4 regions of the Streptomyces sp. NBC_00631 genome follow, and region 4 is predicted to be linked to each of the others. Evidence: riboswitches for the same ligand, from Rfam matches in the RefSeq annotation. Region 4 holds a riboswitch; each other region holds the start of a gene.

Region 1 (3,765 bases), 200 kb from region 4:
TCCACGTAGAGCGCGCTGCCGGCCGGGTCCTCAGGGCAGTTGCCGAGCATCTCGAAGCCGTCGAGGAGCCAGCACGCGTAGTTCCAGCGGGCCTCGTCCGGGTCCTCGCGGCGTCTTTCGGCCGCGTACTGGCTCTCCGTGTTGTAGCCGATCGCCACATAAGGTCTGCGCTTGTCGTCGTCGACCCGCCAGACACGGAACGACAGCGCGTAGATCTCAGGCCGCGACTCCTCCGGGAACCGCTCCAGCACCCCGGTCGCCGCTGCCAGCAGATACTCCCGGAAGTCCCCCCACCCGTCCGTCACCACCAACACCCCCGCCGGATCGGTACAACCGCCTCACCGACAACGTAACGCCCGTCACTGACAACGGCCCCATCACGGCGGGGGCGGGCGCCACTTGAGGCCGAAACGCACAGTGAGTCGCAGGGGCGTGCTGTCCGTATTCTCTGATCATGGTCGCACCCTCCCCGTACTCACTGATCGCCACCGACCTGGACGGCACGCTGCTGCGCGCCGACGACACCCTCTCGGAACGGTCGCTCACCGCGCTCGCGCGGGCCGGCCGGTCCGGTGCCCGGCACCTCGTGGTGACCGGCCGCCCCGCGCCGAGAGTGCGCCCGCTCCTCGACGACCTCGGCTGCACGGGACTCGCGGTCTGCGGCCAGGGCGCGCAGGTGTACGACGCCGGCGCGGACCGGCTGCTGTGGTCGGTCACCCTGGACCGGGAGCTGGCGGAGACCGCGCTCGGCAAGATCGAGGCCGAGGTCGGCCAGGTGTACGCGGCGGTCGACCAGGACGGCGTGGACGGGCTCACGCTCATCGAGCCCGGCTATCTGATGCCCCACCCCACATTGCCCGCACTGCGCGTCGCCCGCCGCGACGACCTGTGGTGCGCGCCCATCAGCAAGGTACTGCTGCGCCACCACACCCTGTCCGACGACGAACTGGCGGCGACCGCCCGCTCGGTGGTCGGATCGCTGGCGACGGTCACCATGTCGGGGCCCGGGACCGTCGAACTACAGCCGTGCGGGGTGACCAAGGCGACCGGGCTCGCGCTGGCCGCCGACCATCTGGGACTGAGCTCCGGACAGGCCATCGCCTTCGGCGACATGCCCAACGACATCCCGATGTTCGAGTGGGCCGCCTACGGAGTGGCGATGGCCAACGCCCATCCCGAACTCAAGGCGCGGGCCGACGAGATCACCACGTCGAACGAGGACGACGGCATCGCCGTCGTCCTCGAAAGACTCTTCGACTGACCCGGGGCGTCGATCAGTACGCGCCGTGGACGTTGTCCATCGAGCCGTACCGCGCGGCGGCGTAGTTGCAGGCGGCGGTGATGTTGGCGACCGGGTCGTAGATGTCGAACGACGTGCCGGCCACGTGGTAGGTGTTGAACGTCGGGTCGATCACCTGGAGCAGGCCCTTGGAGGGGATGCCGGCGGCCGCGTTGGAGTCCCAGAGGTTGATGGCCTTCGGGTTGCCCGAGGACTCCCGCATCACGTTGCGGTAGATGCCGTTGTAGGTGCCCGGGATGTGCTTCTCCGACATGATCGCGAGCGACTCGCGGATCCAGCCGTCGAGGTTGTTCGGGTACCCGGCGAGGGTCGTCGAGGCCGTCGTGCTGGAGGACCCGGCGGCGGAGGCGGCGGTCGCCCCGATCAGCGGAAGGGCGAGGACGGCGGCGCCGGTGCAGGCGACGGCGAGCGTGCGGACAATGCGGTTACGGCGGGGACGGCAGTGCTGAACGGCAGCGGGCATGGCGAAGTTCCTCTCCGTCGCCTGCGAGGTGAGCTGTCGGGTTCGGGCTCGGGGAGTGCCCGGCCGCACCGCCCGAAGACGATGCGACTTCACCCCTAGCCGTTCCGGAACGACGTCTGTTGGGTGACGTCGGCCGCCCGGTCCGGCGACTTACCTGGATCCCCCGCTCCTGCCGTGCGAATGGACTCGTCGATGGGTCACGACGGGCGGCGGCAGGATTCGGCGTCCGCCCGGCGAGCGGGAACGTATGCGAGAGCACATGTCCGGAACAAGTAGTCCATTCACACAACACACCGATTGACCTTCGCCTGAGGCGTATGTGGTGCTTGATCCTTTGCGATCGCCAAGCCTCAACTGGCCCGCAGGAAAAGGAAAGGAAGGGGCGCCACCTGCCTTGCGGTACCGGGGCCCATGTGACCTACTTCACGAAATCGCAATAACCGCAAATCGGACATGAGGGATTCATGGAATCCACCTTTTTCCTGGTTCGACGGAAAAACTTCCCACCCGCATTCACATGAATCGCCTCCACTGGGTGACGGAGTGGGCGTCGATGTGGGTGATTCAAACGGAAAGTCCAAATTGTCGGATTGTGGGGTATTCGGGGTGAATGGCGTGGACTGAATGGCGAGGTGGCTGTGCGCCGGCAGTGGGTCCTGCTCGCTCGATCGGGTGTCTCTCCGGCGTGCCCCTCGTCAACTTCGGAAGCTCCGGTACGCGCGCGTGCCGCCGTCCGGACATGGCTGGGACGTTGGGAAGGTGATCGCTGAGCCGTGACGCTCGTCACGTTGAGGATGGAGTGGCGGGCTCCGGGACCTCCCGGGTGAGTGTCCGCCGGGAGGGTGGAACCTCCGCTGTGATGCGCATCGTTGTCAATGCTGTCGTCCGCGAAGTGGGCCGGTCGGCGGCTGCTGTGGGCGGTCGGCGAGGTGCCACGGGCGTGGGAGGCCGTTCCGCCGGTCAAGGAGATGTGGGTCAAGGGGGGCGGAGGGTGTCGCGCGTGGTCTCGTGGAGGTGGCGCGTACGGATGTGCGGGAGGTGGCGCCGTTCGTGCACCAGCTGCCCTCGTCGGCTTCGGCAAGCAGGGGAGGGGGTACCTCCGGGCAGGTGATGTCGCTCGGGAGGGAAGGGACGGTTTCGGGGTAGCAGTCAGTCGGGAGACTCGCCGCCGGACAGACCCTCACGCCCGGACCCGGACCCGAACCCGGCGCTGGCCCCGGTGTCGGTCCTGGTGCGGGACACGGCCTGGGCCATGGTTCGGGACAACTGTCTGCACTTGCTGTTAAGTCAGTGGATGTCAGGTCGTATCGGCTGATCAAAAACATAACGGTCGTGATCCGATAGCGCCCGGGGTGTAACCGTGGGCGCTATCGGTGATCGAAACCTGACCGGATACGCTGACTTGAGTGATGGCAGCGACCTATCGACAAACCGCGTAATCGCCAGTAGACACCAGCAGACAGGAGACCCCTCGTGACCGTCGTCGGGCCGTTCGGGCTGAGCGTGCGGGACCAGGCTCTGGAAGCCGATGTCCAGGCCGGATTGACGGCTGTCGAGGAAGGCTTGCTAGAAGCTACCAAGAGCGAGGTCCCGTTCATCACGGAGGCCGCACAGCACCTCGTGCGGGCCGGGGGGAAGCGGTTCCGGCCGCTGCTGGTGATGCTCGCCGCGCAGTTCGGCGACCCGTACGCGCCGGGTGTCGTGCCGTCGGCCGTGGTCGTCGAGCTCACCCACCTGGCCACGCTGTACCACGACGACGTCATGGACGAGGCCTCCGTGCGGCGCGGTGTCGACAGCGCCAACACCCGCTGGGGCAATTCGCTCGCCGTCCTCACCGGCGACTTCCTCTTCGCCCGTGCCTCCCAGATCCTCGCCGACCTCGGCCCCGAGGCGGTCCGGGTCCAGGCCCTCGCGTTCGAACGGCTGGTGACCGGCCAGATCCTGGAGACGGCAGGCCCGACGGACGGGCGTGACCCGGTCGAGCACTACCTCGACGTGCTCG
Region 2 (3,765 bases), 5.8 Mb from region 4:
AGCGGCGACCGCGGTGCCGGTCGGCGCGGCGGCCGGGCCGGTGGTCGGCGCCTCGGTGTCGGGCCGCTGTGTCGGCTTGCTGATCACACCGCCGCCCGACGACTTCGTGGTCGACGTCTTCCTCGGTGACACACTCGCGTCGACCCTCGGCAGCTCGGTGCCGCCGGAGGCGGGGGCGGTCTCCGTGGCCGGGGTGCCGGCCGGGGGCTCGGACGACGGCTGCTCGGACGGAGTCTGCTCCGACGACGGCTGCTCGGTCACCGGCTCGGACGGCTCGGCGCTCTGGCTCTGGGCCGGCGGTGCGACCGGGCTCGCCGTCTCGCTCGGAGTCGGCTCCGCGCTCTCGGACGGCGGCTGCTCGCCGGCCCCCGCCCCGCAGGTCCGGCCGGAGTTGATGCAGTCGACCATCGTCCGCATCAGGCTCTCGTCGAAGACGTTGATGAAGTCGCCGTGGTCGGTGACCGGCTTGTGCAGCTGCTCGGGGAACGAGTCCACCGCGAACAGCGGGACCGTGCGGCCGCCGTCCGCGAGGCTCGGCGCGTCCACGTCGTAGACGATGCGCTGCACCAGCTGCGGAATGGCCTGGAAGCCGGCCGGGCAGCTGCCGTCGGGAGCCTCGAACGCCACGTGGGTACGGTGGTTGGCGCTGTCGATGTTCCGGCCGTCCCAGCAGCTCTGGAACTTGAACGTGCGCACGACGTCACTGCCCGCGGGGCACAGCGGGTACTTGTCCTTGAGCTGCCGGTTCTCATAACCGGTGCAGCTCCACGAGGCGTTGGCGTTGGCCGGGCCGTTGACGAAGGCCTTGGCGTCGCCGGTGATGATGCGCAGCAGCCGCGGCATCTCGGTGACCTTGGAGGTCGGGTTGCCCTCGAAGGTCAGTGTGACCTGCTTGGCCGTGACGATCTGCCCGGCGTTGCCCTCGGTGCCGCCGCCCGGCTTGTCGGCGTCCCGCTCCTGCTTGCCGTTCTGCAGGCGCAGCACGGGCCAGTAGTACGTGGACTTGTCACCCCTGTCGGCGCAGCTGGTGTCGGCGTTCGCGAGGTCCTGGTCGCTGGCGAAGGCGTTGTTGGACTGGTTGCCGATGTAGTCGTGGAAGTGGTGGGCGCCGTTGGAGACACCGGGCGCGACGATCACGTTGTCCGAGTTGAACAGGCCGTTCGCGTTGACACCGCAGCTGGAGCTGAAGGTGCCGGTGGAGCCGCCGGGCCGTTCGGCGGGGGTGGTGACGTCGGGCTGGACGGAGGTGATGTCCGCGTAGTCCGCGGCGACCGGGCCGTTGCCGCCCTGGCCGCCGGCGCCGGTGCCCTGGCTCGGCGCGGCGCTGCCCTGGCCGCTCTGGCTCGGCGTGGCACTGCCCTGGGGTGCCGCCGACTGCCCGGCGCCCTGGTTGGAGGAGCGCAGGGTGCAGGCGGCGAGGTCGTCGAGGCCCTGCGGGCGGTCGCCCTCGCGGTCGATGGCGTCGGCGATGCGCCGGATCGACTCGGACCGCTTCTCCTTCAGCGGGTTCATGATCGTCTGGTCGGCGAGATCGGGGTTCTGTTCGATCGCCGCGGCGGACTGGGTGAGTTGCTGGTAGGCGGCCGCCACCTGCTGGTCCAGCCGGGCGAGTTCACCGTCGACGTCGGCACGGGCCCCGTCGGGCACCGCCGTCAGCCGGCTGCCGACGTCGGGGCAGTAGATGGTGGGCGCGGACAGCACCTGGCCGGTGGCGACCTGGGCCTGCTGGTCCCCGCCGCCTTCGGTGGCCGAGGCGTAGACGTTCACCGCGACCAGCCCACCGCCGCCGAGCATCAGCGCGACCGCTGCGAAGGTCGCGCGTCGTGCGCCGGTCGGGCGTCTGCGCCTGTTGCGTCTCAAGGTCGTTCCCCTGCGTCTCGTGAGCGGCCGGACATGGAAATCCCCCGCCCTATACGGCCCGCGGGGCCACCGTGTTCAACAGACCCGCGAATTCACGGTGACCTCACAGAAACCGGGAGTTCCGCAGCGGCCGGGAGCAGGGAGCCGCGACCGACGGCAACGCCCCGGTGACCCTGCGAACGCACTGGATGCGCGCGAAATGCCGTCCGGTACGGTCGAGTTCCGAACGCTACGACGAACATCACAAATACGTATCGGACATTACGCACGTCAACCTTCACACGAGTGACACAAGTTGGCTAAGTTGACGTTTAAGCCGTTCGGCTCCCCCCGGCGAATCCCGTCGGGCCGCGCGGCCTCCGCCGAATCCGGTGCCCCCAGGGGCGAGTCCGGAGCCGGGGACCCAACCGATCACTGGGGTGAATCGGCCGACCGTCCGCGAGGACAGAGGCCGTAGGGCATGCCTTCCGGACGTCACCGCCCGAACCCGACAGCTAACCCGGTAGGCGGAGTACGGAAGGAGCACGACCCCTCAATGGCGCCCGAGAGCCGTGACGAGGTTCGACAGCGGATCGACAGCCTCTACGACCAGGCCGAGAACGCCACCGGGAACTACAACGCCACTCGTGCGGCGAGCGGGGGCTCGCGCTCACGTGGTGTCCCGCTGTTCAAGCGGCCCCGTCGCGACGACCCGGGCCTCGACAACATCGCCAGAGAGTGGTTCGAGGGCGCGCGCTCGAAGCTGGGGCCGAGCGTCCCGGCCGCGCTGCCCTCCGACCGGATGCCCGAACGGCCCGGCCCACGGCGGCCCGTCAGCGCCATGGCGGCCGACCTGCTCGCCCAGCTGGAGGACTCCGGCCCGTCGCGGCTGGAGTTGACCGCGGGGCCGTCCGCGCAGAGCGAGATCGAGGTCGTCCGTGAGTTGCCGGCGCGCCCGAAGCTGGAGTTGACGGCGGGGCCCGCCGCGGCGCTTCCCGCCGGGCCGTCCGGTGCGCCCAGGGCGCTGCCCGCCGCCACGCCCCAGCGGCCCGCGCCGGGTACCTTCAAGACCAGGAACCAGCTCAAGCTCGCCAAGGCGCGCGAGGTGCTTTCCCAGCGCACCGGGCAGCGCGCCGTCCCCGCGCTCGAACCGGCGCCGGCCGCCCAGCCCGCACCGGCCCCGTGGGCCACGCCCGAGGCCCAGGTCCCGGCGCAGCCGTGGCAGGCTCCCGCCGTCGGCATACCCACCCAGCGCACCGGCAGCGGTTCCTTCCGGACCGACGCCCTCGCCGCCACGCGCGCGCTCCCGGCGGTGACCGAGACGGGCGGCATCCCGATCGTGTCCCCGTCGGACACCGGGACCTTCCGCATCATGACCCCGGGGGGCGCCGACAGCGCCCCACGCCGGGCCTCGGCGGACTCGGGCGGCTTCCGCGTCATGACCCCCGGCAGCACCGACAACACCCCACGACAGACCCCCGCCGACTCCGGCGGCTTCCGCGTCATGACCCCCGGCGGCTCGGGCGGCGGGACCTACCAGACCGCGTCGCCCATGGACGCGGGCGCCGCGCAGGCTCCGGTCCCGTCGCCGGGGGACACCGGCTCCTTCCGCATCATGACCCCGGGCGCCACGGGCTCGTTCCCGATGCCGACCCAGGCCGACGGGGGCGCCTTCCCGACCGCCGACGCCATGAGCACGAGCGTCTTCCCGACCGCGGCTCCCACGAACAGCGGCGCCTTCCCCACCGCCGCCACCATGAACAGCGGTGCCTTCCCGACCTCGGCGCCCGCCGCTCCCGCCCCGGCTCCGATGGACGCCGGCGGCTTCCGGGTCATGTCGCCGAACGCGCCAGCCGCCTACACCGAGGTGCCCCAGGCCGTCGCCGACACCGCCTACGCCGCCGGCGCGTACGCGTACACCGCGGC
Region 3 (3,765 bases), 1.5 Mb from region 4:
AAACCGGCAGGCCGGCGGGAGCCGTCAGGCGGAAGCCGTCGTCAGTTTGGTCAGGTCCTCGTTCGTCAGGTCCAGGTCCGCCACAGCCAGCAGGGGCGGGAGCTGTTCGAGGGCGCGGGCGGAGGCGATCGGGGCCGCGATGGTGGGCTGGGCCGCCAGCCAGGCCAGGGCGACCGTGGGGACCGGGGCCTCGTGGGCCGCGGCGACCTCGTCCAGGGCCGCCAGCACCTTCTGCCCGCGGTCCGACTCGGCGTACTGGGCGGCTCGGCCCGCTCGCGCGCTGTCGACCGTCGTACCGGGCCGGTACTTGCCGGTGAGGAAACCGGCGGCCAGGGAGAAGTAGGGGACGGCCGCGAGGCCGGTGCGGGAGGCCAGGTCCTGGAGGGGGCCCTCGTAGGTGTCCCGGGAGACCAGGTTGTAGTGGGGCTGGAGGGCGACGTACCGGGCGAGGCCCTCGCGGTCGGAGAAGTCCAGGGACTCCTGGAGCCGCTCCGGCGTGATGTTGGACGCGGCGATGTGCCGGACCTTGCCCGCCCGCACCAGCTCGTCCAGCGCGCCGATGATCTCCTCGACCGGGACCTCGGGCTTGTCGAAGTGCGTGTAGTACAGATCGATGTGGTCGGTGCCCAGGCGGCGCAGGGACGCGTCGGCGGCGGCCTTGATGTTGCCGGCGGACAGGCCCGGGTACTCGGGGTGCTGGCTGACCTTCGTCGCGATGACGACGTCGTCGCGGTTGCCGCGTGCCTTGACCCACTTGCCGATGATCGTCTCGGACTCGCCGCCCGTGTTGCCCTCGATCCACGCCGTGTACGAGTCGGCGGTGTCGACGAAGTTGCCGCCCGCGGCGGCATAGGCGTCGAGGACGGCGAAGGAGGTGGCCTCGTCGGCGGTCCAGCCGAAGACGTTACCGCCGAGGGCGAGCGGGAAGACCTCCAGGTCGGAGGCGCCGAGCTTGCGGAGGGAAGGGGAAGCGGAAGAAGCAGTCATGCCTCACTTCAACACGCAGGGCCGGGCGCCCCATGCCGACGCAACACGAAGTTCTTGTAAAGGCGCCCCGCCCGTCCGGGTCAGGGGTTGAGGCCCTTGCCGCGCAGCCAGGTCATCGGGTCGATGGCGGTGGCCTGGCCGTTCGGGTGGACCTCCAGGTGGAGGTGGGGACCCGTGACGTTGCCGGTGGCGCCGACGCGGCCGATGACATCTCCCGTGGCGACCTTCTGGCCGACCTTCACGCCGATCGAGGACTGGTGGCAGAACCACAGCTCGGTGCCGTCGTCGAGGGTGATGATCGTGCGGTAGCCGTAGGAGCCGGCCCAGCCCGCCTCGGTGACCGTGCCGCCGTGCACGGCCTTGATCAGCGTGCCGGTCGGCGCGGCGAAGTCGAGGCCGGTGTGGTAGCCGGAGGACCACATGGAGCCGGCCTGGCCGAAGGTGCCGGTGATCGTGTACGAGACGACGGGCAGCGTGTACTGCTTGGCCAGCTCGGCGAGGCGGGCCTGCTCGGCCTTCTGCTTCGCGGAGGTCTCGGCCTTCTCCTTGGCGTCGGCGGCCTTCGCGGCGGCCGCCTTCTCCGCCTTGGCCTCGGCGGCGGCGACGGCCTTGGCGCTGGCCTTGGTGTCGAGCTGGTTCTGCTGCTGCGCCGCCTGGGAGATGATCCGGCTGCGCAGCGCCTCACCGGCGTCCGAGGAGGAGGAGTCCGCGTCGGTGGCGGTCGTCGTGGTGACGCTGCTGAGCGCGGTCTGGGTGGCCTGGTGACCGCTGCCCTCGCCGAGCAGGGAGCTGACGGAGGAGGGCAGGTCGGGCAGGGAGATGGAGACCGGCGGCTTGCCGGTGTTGGCGCTGGCCATGCCGCCCGCGCCGACGGCGGCGATGACGCCGACGCCGAGAACCGTGGAGCTGCGGGCGAGCCCGCCGCCCTTCTGTTTGGCGACCCGGTGCCGGCCGCGGGCCGCGGAGAGAGACTCCTCGGTGGGGTTCCACTCCTCGAAGGGGCCCTCGTCGGTGCGGTGGCCGCCGTAGCCGAAGGTGTCGGGCTGGCGCTGGCTGGGCACGAACGGGGCTGCCGGAGCAGGCGGGTTGGACGCCACGCGGGCGCACTCCTTTCCTTCCGCTGCCTACCGGGTTAGCTGACGGGTTCGGAGCGGGAAGGTCTCCTACGCGCGTATACCGACCGTTTTGTACCCGGCGGTAGCCTCGCGATTCACCCCAAGGTGGTGGTTCCCCGGTTCCCTTGCGGGATTCGGCGCGTGCGCACGGAGCCGTCGCGGGTGACGGCTGGGACGACCGCGCTGCGTTATCGAACGTTAATAGACCCGGCTGTCAGTTTCCAAGCAGTTCGCCTTGATCATTAAGCTTTTAAAGCTTGGACTTACCAGCCACGACCGATCAAAAGCGGTCGAGTCGACGGTGTGCGCGGGTCAACTCAGGAGTCACACGCGTTTCGATGGTGACTCAGTTGTTATGCGGAGGGCGGCCGTCCGGGCACCCAAAGTGACTGCGGCCGTCTGGAGCCGGATATGACTCAGGGCCGGAATCCTGATATCGGATTCCGGCCCTGAGTTTCAGTAGCGGGGACAGGATTTGAACCTGCGACCTCTGGGTTATGAGCCCAGCGAGCTACCGAGCTGCTCCACCCCGCGTCGTTGACACCAGCATACGCCATCCGAAGAGTGGAAGTCACACGGGTTAAAACCGGCAGGTTCCGGGGCGCTGGAGCAACGCGCCCCCGAAGGGGCGCGGGGAACTGCGCGAGCAACCCCCACGCATCCGCACCCGCACCCGCGAAACCACCCCAGCCCCCTCCTCGGCCGCCCCTGTCAGCCGAGAAGATGCCCGTTGGGCGCCTTCGCCTGCGCCTCGTACTCCCCCAGGACCAGCACCTCCACCCCCGCCTCCCGCAGCGTCCCCGTCCCGTCGGCCGCCGTCACGAACGTGTCCGGCTCGCGCCACGCCGTCACCACCCGCCGTACCCCGGCCCGCAGGATCAGCTCGGCGCACGGGTGCGGGCGGGAGGCGCGGTGGGTGCAGGGTTCGAGGCTGGTGTAGACCGTGGCGGAAGGCAGCCGGGGGTCGGTCGGGGAGATCTTGGCGAGGGCCGCCTCCTCCGCGTGGACCACGGGGTCGCCGGCCTCCCGGGAGTGGCCGCGGGCCAGTTCCGTGCCGTCGGCCGCGACCACCACCGCGCCCACGCTGAACGCGGTCCGGGACGGCGGGCAGTCGGCCGCCAGTTCGCAGGCGAGCCGCATCCAGTGGCGGTCGGCGGCGGACGGCGACCCGCCCGTGCCGGGGGCCGTGGGCGCGTACCGCGTCAGGACGACGTCCTCGATACGGCGGGTCTCCAGGAGCCGCAGCCGCCCACCCTGGTACCCGCCCGGACCGAACAGCCGCGGTGCCTTCGGATCGCCGACGAAGAGGGGGGCCAGAACCAGCTGGAGCTCGTCGGCCAGGCCCTGCTGGAGGAGCTGGGTGTGGACCGTGCCACCGCCCTCGACCATCAGGCGCCGTACCCCCCGCACGTCGTGCAGGTGCTCCAGGAGGAGCCGCCAGTCCAGCTCCGGGCCCAGTGCCACGACGTCCGCCGCGACCTGGGCCCGCTCCGCGCCCTCGTCCGTCGTGTAGACGACCTTCGCGCCGCCCGTGTGCCAGAACCTGGCCGCCGGGTCGAGCTCACCGGTCGCGGTGACGGTGACCTTGAGGGGGTACTCCGGCTTTCCCGCCGCGACCCGGGCCGCGCGCCGCTCCGGGTCGTTCACCAGGAGCCGCGGGTTG
Region 4 (3,765 bases):
GCCACCCTGGACACGCTCTCCGCGCCCACCAGGTGCAACCCCATCGACATGATGCCGGTGGCCATCACAGCGGCCCCGGCGGCCGGCGGACGCTGCGCCCACCAGGCGCGGAAGGGCGAGATGCCGGACATGTCCCTGATGCTAGGGAGAGTCGGCCATCGGGTGAACGGGGCACGCGCGCGTGCGGTCCGAAAACCGCGCGGTCGCGGGACGGGAGCGCTGAAGGCCGGTGGGCGACCCCTCGGGTCAGGCCGTCCGGTCAGGCCGGGCGTACCACGCTGTGGATGATCGACTCGCCCCCGTAGTAGATCGACTCCTCCCGGACGTACGCGCCGGGCTTCGGGGCGTGGATCATCATGCCGTTGCCGATGTAGATGCCGACGTGGCTGACGTCGTCGTAGAAGAAGACCAGGTCGCCGGGCTGGGCTTCGGCGAGGGGGACGGTGGTGCCGGCGTTCACCTGGTCGTAGGTGGTACGCGGCAGGGAGACGCCCGCGGCCTTCCAGGCGGCCTGGGAGAGCCCGGAGCAGTCGTAGGAGCCGGGACCGGTGGCGCCCCAGACGTACGGCTTGCCGATCTGCGCGCGGGCGAAGGCGATCGCCTTGGCGGCCTTCGTGGCATAAGCGGAGTCGGATCCGGAAGAGGAACCGCCCGACGTCGAGGCCGAGGACGTTTCCTGGTCGGCGGTCGCGGCCTGCTGCTTCGCCAGTTCCGCCGCCTTGCGGGCCGCCTCCTCCTGCCGGCGCTTCTCGATCGCCGCCAGCCGTGCCTTCTCCGCGGCCGTCAGCTGCGACAGCAGCTCCCGCGCGGAGGTCAGCTTCGCCTGGACGGTGGTCTTGGCGGTCTTGAGGTCGTCCTGCGTCTCGGTGAGCGTCTGGAGGCTCTTGGCGGCTTCCTGCCGCTTCTTCATGGTCGCGGACTGCTGTGTGACGTAATCGTCGACCGCGTCCTTCTGGCGCGAGGTCAGTCGGCCCATCAGCTGCGACTGGTCGAAGTAGTCCTGCGGATCGTTCGCGAGCAGGAAGGTCGCCGTCTGGGGGACCTCGGTCCCGGTCCGGTACTGGGCGGCGGCGAACGAGCCCAGCTCCTCACGCGCCTTGTTGAGCCGGTCCGTGCGCTTGGCGACGTCGTCGAGCAGGGTGTCGACGTGCTTGCGCTGCTTGCCGGTCTTCTCCTTGGCCGCGTCGTACTTCTCGGTGGCCGACTCCGCCTGCCGGTACAGATCGTCGACCTTCTTCTCGACCTCCTCCAGGCTGGGCTTGCCGTCCGCGGACGGCGCGGCGTTGGCCGTCTGGGAGAGCAGGGCCACGGAAGTGAGGGCGGCGGTGGCCAGGGCGGGGGTGCGTATGCCTGCTACGCGCGTTGCGGACGGGCGGGACTTGCGGTGCGACGCCAACTGAGGCGACTCCTTCCACGCTCCGCCTACCGAGTTAGCTGTCGGGTTCGGGCGGGTGGTTCGGAAGGGTTGCCCTACGGTGTTCTCCCCGGTGGGGAGTTGGGACCGATTCACCCCAAGGTCGGTGTGGGTCCCCGGCTCCGGATGCGCGGCGGCGCCCCGGACTCGGCGGAGGCCGTGCGGCCCGGCGACGTTCGCCGGTGGGGGTCGTACGGCCTGCCCGGCACGCTAGCCAACTCGTGTGGCCCGTGTGAAGGTTGATGTGCGATATGCCCGATACATTTTCGTGACCTTGGTGTTGAGGTCCGTCCGGGCAGGGTGATCGGGGAAGTTATGGGCGGCTTGTCCGCAAGAACGGAACGGCCCGCGGTGGACGCTCCCGGTTCCGGGACACGCTTCGACCGGCCGTGACGGAGTGGATCCGCCCGGTCACCCGGGCGAGTTTTCGGGGCGGCGACCGGTTGTCGGTGGGGCGCCCTAGACTCGGAGAGCGATGAGCAGCCTCTTTGACGACAGCTTCCTGGCGAGCCTCCAGGCCCCTCGCGGCCACGACGAGGAACCCCCGCCGCCGCCCGAGGACGAGCACGCTCCGGAGTCGGTTCCGGACGATCTGTTCGGCGGGCAGTTCGACGCGCCCCCGGACCGGGACGCCTACTACCGCGACGGCGCGGCCCGCCCGGCCCTGGACCCGGCCGCGCTCCTGGAGGGGCTGAACGACAACCAGCGGGCGGCCGTCGTGCACGCCGGCTCCCCGCTGCTCATCGTGGCCGGCGCCGGTTCCGGCAAGACGCGCGTGCTCACCCACCGCATCGCCCACCTGCTCGGCGCGCGCCAGGTGCACCCGGGCCAGATCCTCGCGATCACCTTCACCAACAAGGCCGCCGGTGAGATGAAGGAGCGTGTCGAGCACCTCGTCGGCCCGCGCGCGAACGCGATGTGGGTGATGACGTTCCACAGCGCCTGCGTCCGGATCCTGCGCAGGGAGAGCAAGAAGCTCGGCTTCACCTCCTCCTTCTCGATCTACGACGCGGCCGACTCCAAGCGCCTGATGGCCCTGGTCTGCCGCGACCTGGACCTCGACCCCAAGCGCTACCCGCCCAAGTCCTTCAGCGCCAAGATCAGCAACCTCAAGAACGAGCTGATCGACGAGGAGGACTTCGCCGCCCAGGCGAGCGACGGCTTCGAGAAGACCCTGGCTCAGGCGTACGCCCTCTACCAGTCGCGGCTGCGCGAGGCGAACGCCCTCGACTTCGACGACCTGATCATGACGACGGTCAACCTGCTGCGCGCCTTCCCGGACGTCGCCGAGCACTACCATCGCCGCTTCCGGCACGTCCTGGTCGACGAGTACCAGGACACCAACCACGCCCAGTACGCCCTCGTCCGCGAGCTGGTCGGCACCCGCGCACACGATGAGAACACCCCGCCCGGCGAGCAGGACCTGGAGCCCGCCGAGCTGTGCGTCGTGGGCGACGCCGACCAGTCGATCTACGCCTTCCGGGGCGCGACGATCCGCAACATCCTCCAGTTCGAGGAGGACTACCCGAACGCGACGACGATCCTCCTCGAACAGAACTACCGCTCCACGCAGACGATCCTGAGCGCCGCCAACGCGGTCATCGAGCGCAACGAGTCCCGCCGCCCCAAGAACCTGTGGACCAACGCGGGCGCGGGCGCGCAGATCACCGGATACGTCGCCGACACCGAGCACGACGAGGCGCAGTTCGTCGCCGACGAGATAGACCGTCTGACGGACGCGGGCGAGGCGAAGGCGGGCGATGTCGCCGTCTTCTACCGCACCAACGCGCAGTCCCGTGTCTTCGAGGAGATCTTCATCCGCGTCGGCCTGCCCTACAAGGTCGTCGGCGGGGTCCGCTTCTACGAGCGCAAGGAGGTCCGGGACGTCCTGGCCTACCTGCGGGTGCTGGCCAACCCGGAGGACTCGGTCCCGCTCCGGCGCATCCTCAACGTGCCCAAGCGCGGTATCGGCGACCGCGCGGAGGCGATGATCGACGCCCTCGCCCAGCGCGAGAAGATCAGCTTCCCGCAGGCGCTCAAGCGGGTCGACGAGGCGTACGGCATGGCCGCGCGGTCGACGAACGCGGTCAAGCGGTTCAACACGCTGATGGAGGACCTCCGTACGGTCGTGGAGTCCGGTGCAGGACCCGCCACGGTCCTGGAGGCGATCTACGAACGCACCGGCTACCTGGCCGAGTTGCAGAACTCGACGGACCCCCAGGACGAGACCCGCATCGAGAACCTCCAGGAACTGGCCTCCGTGGCACTGGAGTTCGAGCAGGAGTCCGGCGAGGGCGAGCAGTCGGGCGGACTCGCCGACTTCCTGGAGCGGGTGGCCCTGGTCGCCGACT

What was found. A riboswitch is a leader RNA that binds a small molecule or an ion and turns the genes downstream of it on or off. The one in region 4 is predicted to bind cyclic di-AMP.
Region 1: it holds a riboswitch for cyclic di-AMP, as region 4 does, so the genes downstream of both, OHB00_RS30185 (transglycosylase SLT domain-containing protein) here and OHB00_RS31230 (NlpC/P60 family protein) in region 4, are expected to answer to the same signal.
Region 2: it holds a riboswitch for cyclic di-AMP, as region 4 does, so the genes downstream of both, OHB00_RS04620 (C40 family peptidase) here and OHB00_RS31230 (NlpC/P60 family protein) in region 4, are expected to answer to the same signal.
Region 3: it holds a riboswitch for cyclic di-AMP, as region 4 does, so the genes downstream of both, OHB00_RS24320 (M23 family metallopeptidase) here and OHB00_RS31230 (NlpC/P60 family protein) in region 4, are expected to answer to the same signal.

The regions. Positions count from the first base shown of each region.
Region 1 is NZ_CP107734.1:6,568,784-6,572,548, forward strand. It holds gene OHB00_RS30175 (hypothetical protein) at 1-305, opposite strand, end outside; gene OHB00_RS30180 (HAD family hydrolase) at 455-1,261, shown strand; gene OHB00_RS30185 (transglycosylase SLT domain-containing protein) at 1,275-1,763, opposite strand; cyclic di-AMP (ydaO/yuaA leader) riboswitch at 1,769-1,965, opposite strand; gene OHB00_RS30190 (polyprenyl synthetase family protein) at 3,237-3,765, shown strand, end outside.
Region 2 is NZ_CP107734.1:969,766-973,530, forward strand. It holds gene OHB00_RS04615 (DUF1996 domain-containing protein) at 1-1,794, opposite strand, end outside; cyclic di-AMP (ydaO/yuaA leader) riboswitch at 2,211-2,385, shown strand; gene OHB00_RS04620 (C40 family peptidase) at 2,396-3,765, shown strand, end outside.
Region 3 is NZ_CP107734.1:5,319,352-5,323,116, forward strand. It holds gene OHB00_RS24315 (aldo/keto reductase) at 25-987, opposite strand; gene OHB00_RS24320 (M23 family metallopeptidase) at 1,068-2,084, opposite strand; cyclic di-AMP (ydaO/yuaA leader) riboswitch at 2,092-2,252, opposite strand; tRNA gene OHB00_RS24325 (tRNA-Met) at 2,563-2,636, opposite strand; gene OHB00_RS24330 (dihydrofolate reductase family protein) at 2,814-3,765, opposite strand, start outside.
Region 4 is NZ_CP107734.1:6,772,691-6,776,455, forward strand. It holds gene OHB00_RS31225 (tellurite resistance/C4-dicarboxylate transporter family protein) at 1-131, opposite strand, end outside; gene OHB00_RS31230 (NlpC/P60 family protein) at 260-1,396, opposite strand; cyclic di-AMP (ydaO/yuaA leader) riboswitch at 1,404-1,577, opposite strand; gene pcrA (DNA helicase PcrA) at 1,890-3,765, shown strand, end outside.